Regions from separate parts of the Lysinibacillus sp. FSL K6-0075 genome, predicted to be linked through region 1. Evidence: riboswitches for the same ligand, from Rfam matches in the RefSeq annotation. Region 1 holds a riboswitch; the other holds the start of a gene.

Region 1 (6,938 bases):
GTTCCGGAGCATAATGGGCATTGATTGGTGAATTCGCTTGTATTTCACGACAAAAGGCAATCATTTGCTGCGCTGTTTGGAAAGACACAGATTGAATTAAATCTGTACGTTTCGCATGATAGCTTGGAGAAGTGTTCATACCGATTTCCTCCAGCATTGCAGCTGTAAAGATCGCACCTTTTAATGCTTGCGATACAACATGTGGCGCTAGGAAAAATCCTTGATAAAAATCACCTAGTGTATTTAATGTGGCCCCCGCTTCTGCACCTATACCTGGAGATGTCATGCGGTAGGCACATTTCTCCACTAAATCTGCTAGGCCAGCAATATAGCCACCAATTTTCGCCAATCCTCCACCAGGATTTTTAATGAGCGAGCCAGCCATTAAGTCAGCACCAACTTCTGTAGGTTCCTGCGCCTCTACGAACTCACCATAGCAGTTATCTACAAAAATAACAGCTTCAGGGGCTAATTTACGTACCTTTGCACACATATCAGCAATTTCATCAATCGTAAAGGATGGACGTGTTGCATAGCCTTTTGAACGTTGAATGGCAATCATTTTTGTTTGTGCTGTAATGGCCGCTTCTACACCTGACCAATCAATGGCCTGGTTATCTAGTAAATCCACATGTCGATAACCGATTTTATAATCTTTCAGTGAGCCTGTATCTTTATCACCACCATCAACAATGGATTGCAATGTATCATATGGCTGACCAGAAATATAAAGCAGCTCATCACCAGGACGCAAAACACCGAATAGACTAAGCGTGATTGCATGTGTCCCTGAAATAATTTGGGGGCGAACAATGGCTGCCTCTGCTCCAAATACTTCCGCATAAACACGTTCTAGATTATCCCGTCCCTCATCATCATAGCCATAGCCGTTAGATGGATGTAAGTGGTAGTCACTCACTTGATGCTTGCGAAATGCTGCTAGCACCTTCTGCTGGTTATAAAATGCCATTTCTTCTACCTTGGCATGATAAGGCCGCACTTGCTCCTCTATTTTTGTCGCTAAGGATAGCGTTTGTGTAGATAAATTTGATGTAAACGTCATTCTTTCTTCTCCATTTCACAATTGTCCCGCATTTCATTCAGTAAGATTTATTGACTATCTAAATTGACATCAATCACTCTAGAATTCCCTAACCAAACACTGGTATATAAATGCTTTTGACGAATGTTTTTCTTTATTTTAATCACATTTTATCAATTTGTATGTGCACCTGTAAAACTTGCCTATTGTTTCTAACGGAATTTTACGCTAAGCTAATGTGCGGACTTATTTCAAGAAGCGTATTTAATGACTGATTTTGGCTATTAAATTCATAGATTCTGTTACGTAAAAAAGTCTTTTAACTTATAAAAAAGTTTATTTATTGATAGAAGGGGTGAAAGGGATGGCTTGGGAGGTTTTTAGTATTATAGGAACAATTGCCTTTGCTATTTCTGGGGCAATCATTGCCATGGAAGAAGAATACGATTTATTCGGTGTATATATACTTGGTATTGTTACGGCCTTTGGTGGTGGAGCAATTCGAAATTTACTCATCGGACTACCTGTCACAACACTATGGGGGCAGGATATGATGTTTCAAATTGCACTGGCTGCAATTACGATATTCTTTATTTTTCCACATCATCTGATTCAGCATTGGCATCGTTGGGGTAACTTCACAGATGCCATTGGCTTATCAGCATTCGCTATTCAAGGGGCACTCTATGCTGTGAAGCTTGATATGCCAATTAGCGCGGTCATTGTAGCTGCAGTTTTAACAGGTTCAGGTGGTGGTATTGTACGAGATTTATTAGCTAGACGAAAACCATTAGTTCTCCGTGATGAAGTTTATGGTGTTTGGGCAGCTCTCGCAGGGCTGATAATCGGATTTGAGGTTTTTACAGGGGACATTTTCCTTTATATTTTATTCGCAGTAATTACAGCGTTACGTATTCTTTCCTATATGATGAAGTGGCGCTTGCCATTACGTAAGTTAAATCGAGCATAAATACCATTCAGCCAATGACCAAAAATTAAGTCATTGGCTGTTTTATTGTTTTTATCTTTTTAACAACTGCATTGATTCTTCTAAAGTCACCATATTTTTCATCATCGAGCAGGCTGCATCTAAAATGGGAAAGGCTAGGGCTGCACCAGAGCCTTCACCTAAACGCATATTCATGTACAACATTGGTTCAATGCCAAGTAATGCAGCGGCAATTTTAGCCCCTGGTTCCTCTGAGGCATGGGAAGGAATAATATAATCTTTTACTTTTGGTTCGAGCTTATAAGCAATGAGCGCGGCAATAGTTGAAATAAATCCATCAATGACAACAGGTTTACGATGGACTGCAGCGCCAAGTATAATGCCTATCATCGCCCCTATCTCTAACCCGCCAACCTTAGCTAGAACATCGATGACATCTTTAGGATTAGGCGTATTTAAGCTAATTGCTTTTTCAATAATCGCCGCTTTATGGGCAATTCCACCTTGACCAACTCCTGCTCCAAATCCTGTTACTTCAATTGGGTCACAGTCAGTTAGAACAGCTAATATCGCTGCACTCGGTGTTGTATTACCGATGCCCATTTCACCTGTACCAAGTACATTGGCACCTTTTCTGATTTCCTCTGTTGCCACACGAATTCCTACTTCAATGGATTGAATAGCCTCTTCTCTAGACATAGCTGGACCTTGTGCCATGTTACCTGTACCATATTTAATTTTATGAATGAGGACACCTGCATCAAGTGGAATATCTTCTTTTACCCCAACATCTACTGTTACTACCTTTGCATTGGTAATGCCCGCAATCGCACAAACACCTGTACCTCCCTTAGGAAAATTTAATGTTTGAAAGACCGTCACATCTTGTGGATTCGTGGTTACACCTTCCTCACAAACACCGTGATCTGCTGCACAAACAATGATGACTTTTTTATCAATCACCGGAAATAATTGTCCAGTTATGCCAGAAAGCTGCACTGCAATGGACTCTAGTTTTCCTAAACTGCCAGGGGGTTTACATAGGGCATCTATACGCTGTCTAGCTTGCTCCATCACCTTCAGGTCAGCACCTTGGATGTTTTGTATCGTGTCTTGTAGTAATTGCATGAAATTGCTCCTCTCTTTTTAAGACAAAAAGAAAAAGTCTGTAGTTTATTGTCATGACAAATAAACTACAGACTTTTCCATCATCTATATCTTCTAAAGCATGTAGGCAGGTCTCCTGGCTCAAGTTCAACATCTCATAGCACCTTCCCAGCAATTTGCTAGTGGCATTCACTATGAAACTCCCTTATACAGTGGCGGGTCCGCTAAAGCTTTTCACTTTATTCCCTATTCTCCCTATTGGGCACCTATTGCTTTTATTCAACTACTTTAAATCTACGACAGCTCACTTTTCCTGTCAATATGTGAAAAGTAAACTTGTAAAACTAAACAGTAACACTATAAAGTGGCTTATGTCTTTTCCAATTCACTTAGTAATGTTGAGCCTAATAGAAGAACAGCCCCTATTATTTGTAGGACTGTCATTTGTTCACCAATAATCATTGTTGAGAGTACTAATGATGTCAGTGGATCAATATAGCTAAGAATGGCTATACTTTGACCTTTTAGCTGAGACATGCCTAAAAAGAACAAAAAGAACCCCACACCTGCATGCACAATACCAAGTACTATCAATACTAGAACGAACCCAAAACTAATTTGCATCACTTGAAAACCCGTAGTCCCTACAATATAGAGACAGAGCAAAAATGCAGCTAAAGAGAGTTGGATAATTGTATTTTCGGGCTCTTTTAAACCACGAATACGTTTATTTGTAAAGGTTAGTACCGTGTAAAAGCATGCTGCGATCAAACCATAGACAATACCGATAAAGTGACCACTGTTCTCCATGTTTTGGCTTTGGACAATCAAAAATAGGCCTATTAATGCTACAGCAACATACACTATTTTTCTCCCTACTAACGTCTCTTTTAAAATAATAGGAGATAAACAGATGACCAGTACTGGCGCAAAATAATAACTTAGTGCTGCATTGGCAATGGTCGTTTCCTTATAAGCCTGAAATAAAAATATCCAATTACCGCATAATGCTAAACTTGAAAGCATTAACGGCCATTTATTTTGGACAATCGTGATCCTCGAAAAGCTTTCCTTTTTATAAACAAATATGGCCAACAAAAAACAAGCGCCAATGATACTCATCCAAAAGGCAATTTCACTTGAGGATAAAGGAATAAACTTCGCAAAAACACCGACAGCACCAAAAATAATCATGGACAATACAAATGCTAATTTTCCGCTCATTACAAATTCCTACTTTCTACGTATATCGTTTTAGCCTATACAGTAGAATCTATCGAAATGAGCAAGCTATTATCGAATGCCTAAACAGTAGATTCTACTGCAAAGACATTGTTGGGGGTGCTATGGATCGAAACATACAAAATCCCTCCTTCATTCACTATAATCATAACATATTTCTGAAAATTCAGGATTTAAAATATTAAAATTAGGGGAAGGTTCAGCAAGTAATAAAACAATGAAAAGTTAGGGGAAGATAAAATGAATGCAAAAGAATTAAGAAATGCCAGTGCTGAAACCTGTGAAACGCATGATAGCCTCTATGCCAAGTTGGTAAAACCGATCAATCAACTGCTAATAAATGTCGACGCTTCTATTAGTGAAGAGACAGCAAATAAAATACTAGAAAACTTAAAGTTATTTCATAGTGGTGATAAATACATTACGGAGTGTCATTTCGAGGAGAGTCAAAATTTCTTGAAAGACGGCATTGAGCTTCTCCAAAAGGGTGATTTGGCGAATGGAGCACTACAAATTTATGGCGCTGGTCTAAACTTTGCTAGCTATGCTTCAAAGGTGCAGGGACAAAAAAATGTTCATCTCTACAAAAATTTTGAGGAGAATTTTAATTTCATCATGGACTCCCTGAAAAAACAAGCATAAGAAAAACAAAACCAGCAATAGCTTTTTTGTGAAAGGTGAAAATGGTTTCCGTTGCAGGCTACTTGCTTTCCTGTGGGCGAACGCTAGTGAGGGAAAGCTCCTCGGACGCCCCCTGGAAAGGACGCTGGCAGATCGGAAATCAACCCCTTACCTTGCCAAAAGGTCTTTTTCTGCTAGTGACACGATTTTTTTCAACAACATAAAAAAAGAAAGAGTATATGCTCTTTCTTTTTTCATGGTTTATTTAAATTCTAATTCTCCATCATAAGCCAGCATGCCGCCTTCAAGGTTTGTTACATCAAATCCTTGTGCCTCTAAGTAAGCACAGGCGTTGGCAGAACGAGCACCAGCCTTACACACAATAATATATGGCTTTTCTACATCTAATTCCTCTAAACGTTCAGGGATTGTTCCAAGTGCAATATGCTGAGCGCCTGGAATCATGCCGTGTGCTACTTCATCTTCTTCACGAACATCAATAATATATAGGTCCTCATTTGCATCTAAAAGATCTAATAATTGTGTTGTTTCCATTGTTTTCATTAACTTTGTCCTCCAAAATATCAAATTCCACTATCATTATAGCTTGTAGCAAAAAAAACAGCCAGTGTGGAGAACACTAACTGTTTAACAATCTTTTTATACTTCTGTCTCTAAAAATTCTATTTGTTTTGCTGGAACGAATGTAGAAATGGCGTGCTTGTAGATTAGGTGCTGCTTATTGTCAGCATCCAGCAGTAAAACTGTAAAATTATCATATGATTTCACAGTCCCTTTTAACTGAAATCCGTTTAACAGAAATACAGTTACAAAAACACTGTTTTTTCGTAGTTGGTTCAAGAACGTATCTTGCAAGTTGATTGATTTCATCAAATAGCCTCCCTACTAACTTTCTACCTCTTCATTCCTATAGTAGCACGTTCTACCAATTTATCAATTAGTAATTTTTAGAAATTTTTCTTTATTCTTATAATCGGTCATCTGGTGTAATAAAATGGATATCCATTTTATTGCGGAAATAAGTAAGCTGTCTTTTTGCATAGCGACGGGAATTTTGTTTTAAGCTATCAATGGCTGCTTCTAGGGTACATTTGCCATCCAAATAATCATATAATTCCTTATACCCAATGGCTTGTATAGACTGCACACCTCGGATATTTTGCTGCCATAATCCCTTTACCTCTTCCAAAAGGCCATTTTCCATCATCAAATCAACACGACGGTTAATGCGGTCATAAAGCACCTCACGAGACATATTTTGACCTAGTCCCAAAATAACATGCTTATAAAGGGGTACTTCCCCTCGATTTTGTGCTTCGGCTGCTTTCGAGACACCGCTTAATTCCAGCATTTCTAATGCACGAATAACACGTCGTGTATTATTTGGATGAATTGTCTCCGCTGCTTGAGGGTCTAGTTGTTTTAATTTGTCATGCATTGCCTCAGGGCCAAGCTTTGCTAATTCCTCATAGTAGGCTTTACGTGCTCGCTCATCTACTTTTTCATCAGTAAATTGGAAATCATAGAGGACAGCTTGTACATATAAGCCTGAGCCTCCTACTATAATAGGTAATTTTTGACGAGATTGAATTTCCGCAATCTTTGCGCGTACCAATTTTTGATAGTCTGCCACTGAAAAAGATGCTGTCGGCTCTAAAAAACTTAGTAAATGATGAGGAATGCCCTCCATCTCTTCTTCCGTAATTTTAGCTGTCCCGATATCGAGCCCTTTATATATTTGCATGGAGTCACCATTAATGACTTCACCGTTATATTTCTTTGCCAATTCAATGCTTAAAGCCGTTTTACCAGAGGCAGTCGGTCCCACAATCGCTATGACCTCTGCCTGCTGTAATTTAATTTCTATCATATTTTTCTAACCACCGTATTAAAACTTGAAAGACTGCTTCTTGATTGTCTTCATTTAAAATTTCATGTCGTTTATCCTCGAATAAA
Region 2 (6,938 bases), 1.3 Mb from region 1:
ACAGCCTGTAAATTTCTTCGTATCATTTTTTTCTCTTTGCTGGGTGCTTCGTATAAATTGATACCTTGAAAGAGCAGCTCTCCGTTTGTTGGTCGTTCAATCCCTAAAATAATGCGTCCTAATGTGCTTTTTCCAGAACCACTTTGACCGACGATTCCGAGACATTCTCCCTCCTGAAGTGAAAATGACATCTTTTGTAATACAGGAATTTTTTGTCCTCGTTGAAATAGGGCTGGTCTTTGAGCATAATGCATGTCTATATTTTTCACGTCTAGCAACGTCATTTTTTTCACCTCTAAAATAGCATTCTTGCTTGTAAAAGCTTCTTTGTATAGGGATGCTGAGGCGCATCAAAAAAATCAAAAACATTCGTTTGCCCAATGATTTCTCCTTGATACATCACAGCCACATCGTCAGCAAGTTCAGCAATGACACCTAAATCATGCGTGACAAGGAGTATGGCAGCATCTGTTTCTGAGCGAATACGATCAAAAAGTGTTAATACTTGTTTTTGATTGATAGTATCAAGAGCAGTCGTAGGTTCATCTGCAATGTAGAGAGAGGCTTGTATCGCCAATGACAGGGCAATCATCACTCGCTGTAGCATGCCTCCACTTAACTGAAAAGGATAGTAGGACAAAAGCTGCTCTGGATGAGGTAAATGGACTTTATTCAAAGCATCAAGGGCAATCTGTCTCATTTCCTTTTTGGTCAGCTTAAAGTGTGCTTTTAATGTTTCTCGAAAATGACTTTCAATCGTTTGAATACGATCGAATACAGTAGATGGGTTTTGCAAAATCATCGAAAGATGCCGGCCACGGTAAGCTCTCAATTTAGCAGCTGAAACGTTCAGTAAATTTTCTTGCTGATAGAGTACTTCACCTTGGGTGACTTGTGCTAAGGACGGTAATGTTTGCATGATGGCATGGCAAAGCATGGTCTTTCCACTGCCACTTTCTCCTATAATTCCTAAGACTCTCCCTTTATAAGCTGTCAGATTGATAGAGGTTAATATATTTTTCTCCCCCATTTTGACTGTGAGGTCTTTCACTTCTAAAACTTTCTCCATAACTTCCCCTTTACTAGTCAAGCTTTTTTAAACGATTTGCTAACTGATTAAACAATAACACAACAAGGATGATGGCAAGTCCAGGATAAAGCATTAATTCAGGATGCTGCCGCATGTATTGCTTTCCTTCATTGATCATCATGCCCCATTCTGGAATCGGTGCCTGCACGCCAAGTCCGATAAAGGAAAAGCCCGCAATTTCTAAAATCACCTTCCCGATATCTAATGCAACAATCGTGACAATAGATGGCAGTATATTGGGTATATAATGGCGTCTAATTAATTGGATACCTGTAGTGCCTGAAATCCTTGCAGCTTGAACAAAGTCTTTCTCATTCATGCCGATACACAAACTTCGGACCATTCTTGCATAATAAATAAGCTGTGTAAAAATGAGTGCTATTATAACATTTTTTAAGCTAGGGCCTAATATACCTAATAGCCCAAATGCAAGTACCAGTGTTGGAAAGGCTAATAAAATATCACATAGTCGAATAAAAAGAAAATCGATTAAGCCCCTTTTCAACGCTACAAAAGCACCTAGTAGGATAGCTAAAACAATGGCAACTAGCTGAATGACGAGCGCTGATCCTAATGAATAACGAATACCTAAAAGGAGGCGTGACAAGATACACCTTCCTAAATGATCTGTACCTAATGGATAGTCCCAAGATGGAACCGAAAATTTCTTAGCTATATCGACAGCTAAAGGATCATGTGGCATTAAAATTGGCGCAAATAGCCCCGACAAGCCAATGATAACAAGGAGCGATAGACTAATGAATCCTGTCAAATTGCTACTTTTTGTTCGTACGAAGTTCATTTTTAATCTCTCCTGCCCTTCATCATTAGATGAGGGTCCAATAAACGATGCAATATATCTGTGCATAAATTGGCAAGCACATAGATAACAGCGATAATTAATACATAGCATTGTACAACTGGGTAATCCCTGTTCATAATGGATTCGATTAAGTACCTGCCGAGTCCTGGCCAGCTAAAAACCTGCTCCACAATGACGGCTCCACCTAGTAGATTCCCGAGGGTCATGCCTAACAGGGATGTCAATGGAATAGCAGCATTTCGCAACACATGACGGATAAGAATCACAGAGCTTTTTAATCCTCTTAACTGTGCATATTGAACATATTGCTGCTGTAATTCTTCTAGGATGGTTGAACGGATAAATTGAACGAACAAGCCAATTGTTGGTAAAGCCAGTGTGAATGCGGGTAAAACTAAATGAGATAGTGTGCCCTTCCCATTTGTCGGAAAGAATCCTAATTTCAAGCTAAATAAATAGAGTAGTAGGAAACCTAGCCAAAAGGTTGGAATCGACACACTCAGGATGGTAAAGAATCGAATGATTTTATCAATGATAGTGTGCTTATACAATGCGCTTATCACCCCAAATGGGATACTTAGCCCTAAAATGAGGACAAACGCAGCAATCGCTAATTCAATGGTTGCGGGTAATTTCGCAAATAGCTCATGTGCCACGGGTAATTTACTAACAAAAGATGTTCCGAAATCTAGCTGTAATACGCCTTTTCCCCATAGTAAATATTGAAGAAGAAACGACTTGTCCGTCCCTAGTTCTTCACGTAATGCCTGAATGGCTTCCTCTGTTGGCGCAACTCTTGCCAAACGTAGAATGACTTCAGCAGGCTCTACTGGAACGAAACGAATAAATACAAAGGTTAGGATGGAAACGCCTAATAAGACAAAGGGCAATGTCAAAATTCTTTTTAAACAAAACATCCATGTCGACTCATACATGCTGTCACTTCCTACTCAATCCTATGATAAAGAGAGAGCTGTCTCTGCTAGACATACTCTCTCTTCCACTTTTATTTTTCTGTAGCCATTTGTGCATAAGGTATATCGTATTCAGATGCACGTGGGGCAAAATCCTTTAGATATGGTTGATAAATCACATTATTTGTTTCGTAAGATATTGGATAGAATAGTGCTTGGTCATGGAACATCGTTAAAATATCCGTATAAAGCTGCACGCGTTCCTCTTCATCCGTGCCTATTAATAATTGGTGGATTTTCGTATCGATTTCTTTGGCGTTTGGTAAGCCTAATTTCGCCTCATACACACCACTAGCATTTGGTGTAGCTGATTCATTTGCAAAGCTATGAGGGTCTGTTGGCGGTCCATTGGTACGCCAGAAATTAATATCTACCTGGTCATCCATCAATTTTTGTAGACCGACCATCACATCTGCACCTTCTAAATTCAACTGTACGCCAATTTTTGCTAATTCACCTTGCATTAATTCTGCCATTGGTTTCTGAATCGCATCGGATGCAATGTAAATTAAATCTAATGATAGTGGTTGTCCATTTTTCGAACGAATTTTTTCTCCATTCTGTAACGTCCACCCTGCCTCATCTAGCAATTGTTGCGCTTTTTCTGGATTGTATAAAATAGGCGCTAAATCTATATTGGCATAAGGAATTGCATCCCAGAACAATGTGTTTGCCACTTTTTCTGTACCATGTGTAATACTGTCTACCATTTGCTCCTTATTAATAGCATATTGAATAGCTTGACGTACCTTTAATTCAGCTAACGGGCCAGATTGTGTATTGAACAGCAGTGCTTTTGTAGACAAAGGCTCAGAGGTAGCTGTTTTATATTTCCCACTGTCTTTTAAATACGTATAGTTATCTAAACTAATAATGCCACGACCATAAATTAAATCTAATTCTTCGTTTTCAAATGCTAATGAAATAGATTCTGAATCAGGGATAATTTTTACTTTTATTTGTTCTACTAGTGGTTTTTCTCCCCAATAGTTTTCATTGCGACTAAATAATGCATATTCGTCCTTTTTGTATTCAGTTAACACCCATGGGCCTGTCCCAATCGGTTCCTTGATAGAATCTTGCGTCGTATCGCCTTCTGGGAATCCGTTATCCCCTAAAAAGCGGAAAGGTCTGACAAAGGCAAGTTCGTTTAAGACAGGATAATAGGGTTCATCCAATTGCAGACGGATGGTAAAATCATCCACTTTTACAACCTCTTTCATATGGTTGACCATGCCCATCCAAGAATGCATGTCTCGATTCGCTAATACGGCATCAAAATTACGGATGACATTATCGGCATTAAAAGTAGTTCCATCTGAATACTTCACATCTTTTCTTAAATGGAAAGTATACGAAGTTTTGTCCTCTGAGATGTCCCAGCTTTCTGCTAGCTTTGGCGTAACCGTGCCATCATCATTGTATTCCACCAAGGATTCATAGACCATGGCTTGGGCAGTCATTTGATTCGGTAAATATGTATGAGGATTCAATGGACCGACATCTAATGGCCAGCCAATTGTTATCATTTTTTCATTTGTTTGTGGTGTCGTTGTCTTCCCCTTTTCTTCATCCGTGCTTGTACAGCCAGCAAGTAAACTGAACGTCAGCACAAGCAGTAAAGGAAGTAAATACTTAGTCAATCTCATTTTCTGTCTCCTATCTCTATTCGTAGTGCAAATAAATCTACTTGTTAAAGAAGAGAGGGCATAAAAAAACCTTATTCTAAAAAAGAATAAGGACAGAAAAACTCACGATGAGCAAGTCTCCATCCATCTCCCTATCTTTCGTAGATCATCAATGAATCTTCTTACAAGCAGGCATTCTGGCTCATGAATCATGATTTTGCTTCACCTTCCCAAGTACTTACTCAGTGGTATTTGAAACAAAACTCCTCATTTACAGCTGCGGGACAGCATGGGATTTTCACCCATTTTCCTTTTAATTGAATGAAAGACGAATTCATTCAAACTTGTAATGATTGCTATGAAATTAGTAATAAACATAACATGCTCCCATGTTCACGTCAATTTTATTTTCTGAATATAATAAATTTCTCCAAACAACATAAAAAGACCAGGTAACTTACCCTGGCCTTTGTTATCTTTTGGAGAGTAGATGTAGTAGATTAAATAAATCATTTCTTTATCTTGATGTAGATTGTTGTACGGCTTGACGCAATGTTTTAGTAGCAGCAACCATATTGGCTAAAGCTGCAACGGTTTCTGTTTCTTTTCTAGTCTTTAAGCCACAATCTGGATTTACCCAAAATTGATGGCGATCAAGAACCTGTAAACTATCTTTCATAATAGTGAGCATTTCTTCCTCACTTGGTACACGTGGGCTATGAATATCATAGACGCCTAAGCCAATTCCTTTTTTATAGGGTTGCACTTGTAGTGACGTGATGAGTTCCCCATGGCTTCGCGATGTTTCAATGGAAATCACATCTGCATCTAGTGCGCTAATCGGTTCGATGAAATCATTAAATTCGCAGTAACACATATGTGTATGGATTTGTGTTTCATCTTTGACACTAGATGTAGCAAGCTTGAAGGAATTGACAGCCCAATCTAAGTAAGCCCCCCACTCTTCTTTTCGAAGCGGTAAGCCTTCTCTTAGTGCTGGCTCATCCACTTGAATAATCGAAATACCTGCGTTTTCTAGTGCTTCCACCTCTTTGCGAAGTGCTAATGCAATTTGATAAGCGACATCTTGACGGGAAAGATCATCGCGTACAAACGACCAATTTAATATCGTCACAGGCCCTGTCAGCATGCCTTTTACAAATCGTTTTGTTAGGCTTTGAGCATAGGCTGATTCTTTTACGGTAATGGGTGAGGCCCACGCAACATCACCATAAATGATCGGAGGCTTCACACAGCGTGACCCGTATGAAACGACCCATGCTTTTTCTGTAAAGGCGAAGCCAGTCAGTTTTTCACCAAAATATTCTACCATGTCTGTACGCTCAAATTCACCATGAACGAGTACATCGATATCTAGGTCCTCTTGTATAGTAATCCAGCGCTTAGTTTCCTCTTCTATAAATGCCTCATAGTCTTTATTTGCTAGTTGTTTCTTTCGCCAAGCATTACGATTTCTTTTCACCTCATCAGATTGTGGGAAGCTACCGATTGTAGTTGTTGGGAACAGCGGTAACGCTAAGGCCTGTTGTTGTATATTTTGACGTTGTGTAAAATCACTTTGTCGTTCAAAATCTTGCGTTGTCACAGTTTGAACAGCTTGATGAATCAACTTGTTTTGGCGGATTGGATGATTTTTTAGAGCCTCAATCGCCTTCATACTTTCTGAAAAATTATGTTGTAAGGAACCATCTTTATCTCGTCTAAATTTAGTCAGCCCCGTGATTTCTACGATTTTTTCATCTGCGAAGGCCAAAGCCTGCTTTAAAACAGGGTCAAGTTCATTTTCAAGAGAGGTTGTGATTGGAACGTGCTGTAGGTTACTTGATGGTTGAATCCATAGCTCTTCGGCATGACTTAGCTGTTCAATGGCTTGAATCGTTGCGTTGACCTCTGCAAGGTTTGAACGCCAAATATCACGGCCATTTACAACCCCAATTGCCAATACTTTATCCTGCGGGAAACCAAATTGACGCAGTGACTCCATATTCCCTTTATAGCCATGAACAAAGTCTAGGCCAAATCCTTGAACAGGCAGCGTAATCAATGTTTCATAGGCACATAATGCTTCAAAATAAGTCTGTAGCATAATCTTAGCCCCTGGAACGGCAACGGCTAACTGGTCGTAAATTTCTTGCACCAGCTTTATCTCTGCTGGATCAAGAGTTGTAACAAGGGATGGCTCTTCTAGCTGAATCCAAGTGGCACCTGCATCCACTAGCTCTTTTAATACCTGCGTATAGAGCGGTAATAAGGCTAATAAGTATTCAACCTGTGTTAATTTGTTGTAGCCTTTTGTTAACTTGCAAAATGTATAGGGACCAATCAATGTCGGCTTCGCGATGATTCCGAATGCTTCTTTCGTCTCTAAAAAGTCAGCTAACACTTTATTTTCTGTTAGTTGT

What was found. A riboswitch is a leader RNA that binds a small molecule or an ion and turns the genes downstream of it on or off. The one in region 1 is predicted to bind cobalamin.
Region 2: linked by a shared signal. The riboswitch ahead of nikA (nickel ABC transporter substrate-binding protein) and the one ahead of cobT (nicotinate-nucleotide--dimethylbenzimidazole phosphoribosyltransferase) in region 1 are both predicted to bind cobalamin.

The regions. Positions count from the first base shown of each region.
Region 1 covers NZ_CP151947.1:1,271,858-1,278,795, reverse strand. Annotated here, with positions in the region: gene MHB65_RS05955 (methionine gamma-lyase family protein) at 1-1,063, opposite strand, end outside; gene MHB65_RS05950 (trimeric intracellular cation channel family protein) at 1,407-2,012, shown strand; gene cobT (nicotinate-nucleotide--dimethylbenzimidazole phosphoribosyltransferase) at 2,064-3,119, opposite strand; cobalamin riboswitch at 3,207-3,383, opposite strand; gene MHB65_RS05940 (DMT family transporter) at 3,468-4,322, opposite strand; gene MHB65_RS05935 (hypothetical protein) at 4,581-4,982, shown strand; gene MHB65_RS05930 (rhodanese-like domain-containing protein) at 5,223-5,525, opposite strand; gene hfq (RNA chaperone Hfq) at 5,622-5,852, opposite strand; gene miaA (tRNA (adenosine(37)-N6)-dimethylallyltransferase MiaA) at 5,950-6,852, opposite strand; gene MHB65_RS05915 (alpha/beta fold hydrolase) at 6,839-6,938, opposite strand, start outside.
Region 2 covers NZ_CP151947.1:2,527,288-2,534,225, reverse strand. Annotated here, with positions in the region: gene MHB65_RS12410 (ATP-binding cassette domain-containing protein) at 1-284, opposite strand, end outside; gene MHB65_RS12405 (ABC transporter ATP-binding protein) at 296-1,069, opposite strand; gene MHB65_RS12400 (ABC transporter permease subunit) at 1,083-1,892, opposite strand; gene nikB (nickel ABC transporter permease) at 1,895-2,848, opposite strand; gene nikA (nickel ABC transporter substrate-binding protein) at 2,920-4,536, opposite strand; cobalamin riboswitch at 4,685-4,878, opposite strand; gene metE (5-methyltetrahydropteroyltriglutamate--homocysteine S-methyltransferase) at 5,033-6,938, opposite strand, start outside.